2 regions of the Scandinavium tedordense genome follow, and region 2 is predicted to be linked to the other one. Evidence: predicted binding sites of a transcription regulator. Region 2 holds the regulator's gene; the other holds the start of a gene.

The links. The regulator ArgR, encoded in region 2, controls arginine synthesis, uptake and breakdown. The targets are predictions, from matches to a motif close to ANTGAATAAAAATACANT.
Region 1: a site for ArgR is predicted at 1,859-1,876, ahead of argA (amino-acid N-acetyltransferase). Genes of this name have one in related genera too.

Annotation. Positions count from the first base shown of each region.
Region 1 covers NZ_JALIGG010000048.1:67,562-70,665, reverse strand. Annotated here, with positions in the region: tRNA gene MUU46_RS03045 (tRNA-Met) at 1-55, shown strand, start outside; tRNA gene MUU46_RS03040 (tRNA-Met) at 107-183, shown strand; tRNA gene MUU46_RS03035 (tRNA-Met) at 235-311, shown strand; gene amiC (N-acetylmuramoyl-L-alanine amidase AmiC) at 429-1,682, opposite strand; gene argA (amino-acid N-acetyltransferase) at 1,909-3,104, shown strand, end outside.
Region 2 covers NZ_JALIGG010000052.1:235,307-238,410, forward strand. Annotated here, with positions in the region: gene mdh (malate dehydrogenase) at 1-836, opposite strand, end outside; gene argR (transcriptional regulator ArgR) at 1,252-1,722, shown strand; gene yhcN (peroxide/acid stress response protein YhcN) at 2,101-2,364, shown strand; gene yhcN (peroxide/acid stress response protein YhcN) at 2,474-2,740, shown strand; gene MUU46_RS07525 (barstar family protein) at 2,790-3,065, opposite strand.

The DNA of each region.
Region 1 (3,104 bases), on a different contig from region 2:
GCTCGTCGGGCTCATAACCCGAAGGTCGTCAGTTCAAATCTGGCTCCCGCAACCAACATATAATATGAAGTAGAAGGTTTACCTGATTTGAGGGTGAACAATCGGACGCGGGATGGAGCAGCCTGGTAGCTCGTCGGGCTCATAACCCGAAGGTCGTCAGTTCAAATCTGGCTCCCGCAACCAACACATAATATGAAGTAGAAGGTTTACCTGATTTGAGGGTAAACAACCGGACGCGGGATGGAGCAGCCTGGTAGCTCGTCGGGCTCATAACCCGAAGGTCGTCAGTTCAAATCTGGCTCCCGCAACCACTTCATGAAATATTAAGCACCTTAACGGGTGTTTTTTTGTCTCTAAAATTCAGCAATCCCACCCAAAAGCTAAAAAAATGACGCCTTCCGGCGCCACTCTCTTCTTTCCTGATGAACTTACCCACGTCGCGCGAGCGTCGCCCCATCAGCAAAGTATGCTTTGATCCCAGCCAGAATCGACTCCGCCACTTCCTGCTGGAAGGTTGCAGTTTTAAGCTTACGCTCTTCTTCGACATTACTGATAAACGCGGTCTCAACCAGAATCGATGGGATATCCGGTGCTTTCAGTACGGCAAACCCGGCCTGCTCAACCCCATTTTTATGCAAGTTGTTCACTTTGCCGAGTTTACCCAGTACCGCTTTACCAAATTTCAGGCTGTCGTTAATGGTCAGAGACTGCACCATGTCGAACATGGTGTGATCGACGTAGCGATCGCCGCTTTTACTGACACCCCCGATGAGATCCGAGGCGTTCTGAGTTTTTGCCAGATATTTTGCCGCGGTACTGGTGGCCCCTTTGGTCGAGAGTGCAAACACCGATGAACCGCTCGGCTGGCGACTGGTAAACGCATCTGCATGAATCGAGACAAACAGGTCGGCGCGCTGTTTCTGTGCCTTGGCCACGCGCACTTTCAGTGGAATGAACACGTCTTCATTACGCGTCATATACGCTTTCATGTTGCCTTCTTTCTCGATAAGCGCCTTCAGGCGACGGGCGATTTGCAGCACCACGTCTTTCTCGCGGGTGTGATATTTCCCCACTGCGCCGGAGTCTTCACCGCCATGACCTGGATCGAGCATAATAACAATCGGCCTGTCGCGCCCTGCTTTACCCGGCTGTGGGCCACTCTGGGCTGGCGGAACCTGTTTATCCAAGTCGCCTTTGTTGTAATCTTCCAGCAGCGCCAACAGAGGATCCTGCACTTCCGTCGCCGTGGACGGGTAAAGATCCATCACCAGACGTTCTTTAAAGCCCGCGACCGCAGCCAGGCCAAACAGTTGAGGTTTGACGTTTTGCTTAAGCTCAAACACCATGCGCACGGTTTGCGGATCGAACTGCCCGACGCGCGCAGATTTGATATACGGATCGTCATCGCGGATCTGCGCACTCATGCCTTTGAGCACCGAGTTGAGATTCACGCCTTCGAGATCGACTACCACCCGCTCAGGGTTGCTAAGCGCAAACTGCTTATATTTCAGCTCATGGCTGGATTCTATCGTCACGCGGGTATAGGTGGACGAAGGCCAGACGCGCACCGCCACCACTCGACTTTCAGCGGCCAGACCCACCTGGCTCACGCTGAGCAACCACATTGCCCCTGCCCCTTTTAATAAGCGACGACGTGTTAATCCTGACTCACTTCCAGACATGCCTCTCCCAAGCAAAAAATCAATTTAGCAATTTATACGGCTGGTTTGACCGAAAACTTTAACTAAACCCGCATAAACTGTCATCTATAAAAGGGTAAACAATCCTGATTCGTTCTAATTTCTAACTGACTTATTGAGGACATTCTTTGAAATTGATACTTGCACTGAGATGCAAAACAGAATAAAAATACAATAATTACGAATAATCATGCATCGAGGTTGTACTGTGGTGAAGGAACGTAGAACCGAACTGGTTGAGGGATTTCGTCATTCTGTTCCCTACATTAACGCCCATCGCGGCAAAACGTTTGTCATTATGCTCGGTGGAGAAGCCATTGAGCATGAGAATTTCTCAAGTATCGTCAATGACATAGGCCTTCTTCACAGTCTGGGGATTCGCCTGGTGCTGGTGTATGGCGCGCGTCCGCAAATTGACGCCAACCTGGCGGACCATCATCACGAGCCGATATATCACAAAAAGACTCGCGTGACTGACGCCAAAACACTAGACATGGTGAAACAGGCTGCCGGAATGTTACAACTCGATATAACTGCCCGGCTGTCGATGAGTCTCAATAACACGCCTTTACAGGGCGCGCACATCAATGTGGTAAGCGGAAACTTCATTATCGCGCAGCCGCTGGGCGTCGATGACGGCATTGATTATTGCCACAGCGGTCGCATTCGCCGCATAGACGAAGAAGCTATTCACCGTCAGCTCGACAGCGGAGCCATCGTGCTGATGGGGCCAGTGGCCGTCTCCGTGACCGGGGAAAGCTTCAACCTGACATCAGAAGAGATTGCCACCCAACTCGCCATTAAGCTCAAAGCGGAAAAGATGATTGGCTTCTGCTCTTCACAGGGTGTGCTGAATTCCCAGGGTGAAATCATTTCCGAGCTGTTCCCGAATGAGGCACAGGCGCGTGTTGAAACGCTGGAAAACGACGGCGAGTATTACTCTGGCACCGTGCGTTTCCTGCGTGGCGCAGTGAAAGCCTGCCGCAGCGGCGTGCGCCGTTGCCATCTTCTCAGCTACCAGGAAAACGGCGCGCTGTTACAAGAGCTGTTCTCCCGCGACGGTATCGGCACCCAAATCGTGATGGAAAGCGCCGAACAAATTCGCCGCGCCACCATCAATGACATCGGTGGGATCCTCGAACTTATCGAGCCGCTGGAACAACAGGGGATTCTGGTGCGCCGCTCTCGCGAGCAGCTGGAAATGGAAATCGACAAGTTCACCGTGATTCAGCGCGATAACACCACCATCGCCTGTGCTGCGCTGTATCCATTCCCGGAAGAACGCATTGGCGAAATGGCCTGCGTGGCGGTACATCCGGATTACCGCAGCTCATCGCGCGGAGAAGTGCTGCTAGAGCGCATTGCTGCGCAGGCCAGACAGATGGGCCTCAGCAAACTGTTTGT
Region 2 (3,104 bases):
TGGCGCTCTTCCACACCGTTTTTACCCAGCAGCAGCGGTTGAGAGAAGAAACGCGCATATTGGCCATCGCCTTCAACGTAGGCGCATTCCACCACACCTTTTTCGCCTTGCAGTGCACGCACCAGAGACAGACCGAAACGTGCCGCAGCCTGGCCCATAGACAGCGTTGCAGACCCGCCACCGGCTTTCGCCTCCACCACTTCGGTACCCGCATTCTGAATGCGCTTGGTCAGGTCAGCCGCTTCCTGCTCGGAGAAGCTCACGCCAGGAATTTGAGACAGCAACGGGAGAATGGTCACGCCTGAGTGCCCGCCAATCACCGGCACTTCGATGTCATTCGGCTGCTTGCCTTTCAGTTCCGCCACGAAAGTATTTGAGCGGATGATGTCCAGCGTGGTGACGCCGAACAGTTTGTTTTTGTCGTACACGCCCGCTTTCTTTAACACTTCAGCGGCAATCGCCACTGTGGTGTTAACCGGGTTAGTGATGATGCCAATGCAGGCTTTAGGGCAGGTTTTTGCCACCTGCTGCACCAGATTCTTCACGATGCCAGCGTTGACGTTGAACAGATCGGAGCGATCCATCCCCGGCTTACGTGCGACGCCAGCAGAAATCAGCACCACATCAGCGCCTTCCAGTGCTGGGGTTGCGTCTTCGCCGGAGAAGCCTTTGATTTTCACCGCGGTTGGGATATGACTGAGATCCACTGCCACGCCAGGGGTTACCGGCGCGATATCATACAGGGAGAGTTCTGAGCCTGAAGGCAGTTGGGTCTTAAGTAGTAGGGCAAGCGCCTGGCCAATACCGCCAGCTGCACCGAGGACTGCGACTTTCATCCTAAACTCCTTATTATGGTTAGTTTCATCTACCGAAACTCCGTTGCGGCAACCTTAATTCACAAGGTAAATAATGACAACAAACGTCATTGAAGAATGCGGCATTCCCCGCAGCATTGCGGTGTCATTGCTCACTTTACCGCCTGTGACAAGAGAACCGCGACGGCGTAACCAGTCGACTGTTGGTTACAATACACCCAGCCAGACAATCAAAACAACATCATTTTTATAACATTTTATTTACTTTTGGCGTTATTTTCGACACGTGACGAAAGCATGTTTCTTGATAACGATTTTTGATAAAATCCTTCCCTTTCATAACATTATTTCAGCCTTATTCACGGCAGATCATTTGCATAAAAATTCATCCATATGCATAATAATGTTGTTTTTACCGCCATGATACGGGTGACTTATGCGAAGCTCCGCTAAGCAAGACGAATTAATCAAAGCGTTTAAATCGCTACTAAAAGAAGAAAAGTTCAGCTCTCAAGGTGAGATTGTTCAGGCATTACAGGAGGAGGGCTTCGAAAATATCAATCAGTCCAAAGTCTCCCGTATGCTGACTAAGTTTGGCGCGGTACGTACCCGCAATGCCAAAATGGAAATGGTTTATTGCCTGCCAGCAGAACTGGGCGTGCCGACCACATCCAGCCCGCTGAAAAACCTGGTGCTGGATATCGACTACAACGATTCGGTGGTGGTCATTCATACCAGTCCCGGTGCCGCACAGCTGATTGCCCGCCTGCTCGACTCGCTGGGTAAAGCTGAAGGGATCCTCGGCAGCATTGCCGGTGACGACACCATCTTCACCACGCCAGCGCGTGGATTTACCGTTAAAGACCTGTACGAAGCCATTCTGGTGCTGTTCGAACAAGAGCTTTAATCGGCCTCTCTCCGGCATCTGACCGGAGAGCGTCTTATCCCCCTCACACATCTCCTGTCGCTACATAAAACCCCCTTTTATTTAACATTAAGTGCGTTTCACTGGCTAAATGTAATCAGCCAGTGAATGTTGTTATCAAAAGCGCACAAATTATCAATTCACTCTATCCATATGATTTTCTTAGTAAGAAAAGCTACTTCCCGACTCGATCTGACTTTTTTAATGCTTTTACGTTATAAAAATGACGGTTTTTGACACTTAATTACACACGAAACCATTAGCTTGGTATTAATTTCTTCGGCGATTAGTGTATAATTAATTTTGTGATGAGGGTCACGAAATAGAGGCCCTGCTAAAAAATTCGACGAGGTGAAAATTATGAAAATCAAAACCACTGTGAGTGCACTGACCATTCTTTCTGTTCTTTCTTTTGGCGCTTTCGCCGCTGATTCGATCAATGCGGATCAGGCAGCAAATCGCGAAGCTATCGGCACCGTTTCCGTCGGTGCAGTCGGTTCTTCCCCAATGGACATGCACGACATGCTGAATCAGAAAGCGCAGGAAAAAGGGGCATCCTCTTACCGCGTAATCGAAGCACGTAGCGGCGACCATTGGCACGCAACGGCTGAACTGTACAAATAAGTTTTATTGATAGTCGGTACGAAACAAACACGTCACAACGCGGCACCAGGCATAAAAAAAGCAGTTCAAACCTTCTCGCCGCGCAGTCTATGAATCAGGAGTAAAGATTATGAAAAGCGCAATGATTGTCGCAACACTGGGTCTGGCATCGGTTCTTTCCTTTAGCGCAGGCGCAGCAGTACATCAGATTAGTGCAGAGCAGGCTCAGGGCATGCAATCCATGGGTACTGTTTCGGTTTCACAGGTAGGCAGCGCCCCAATGGATATGCGTCATGAACTGGCAGCAAAAGCCGAGAAGGAAGGCGCCAGCAGCTACCGTATTATCGAAGCCCGTAGCGGCGACACCTGGCATGCCACTGCCGAGCTGTACAAATAAACCCTCGTCGTCTTAATTGACGACTTGCCCCCGCCTGTCGGGGGCTTTTTTATTGATGACGAACATTGAATCTCAGCATCCCTTCCAGCTCTTCCTCCGCCTCATCAAACAAAAGAATTAACGCCCCGTAGCGCCGACGCTGCTTCTCTTCCAGATGGACAAACTCAATTTCCAGCGGCAACGGCAGCAGACTGCCGGTGACCACTTCCCAGAGAGAATCCAAATCGCGAATAGCCGTACCGCTCAGTGCAAAAGTGCGGGTAAACTCACGATAGAAATCGTTCTGAGTACCTATTTCATCAAAATCAAAGGTATAGGTTTTCATGCATTCCCCGCCTCTTTCCTGGCCGGGCGACAATCGCCA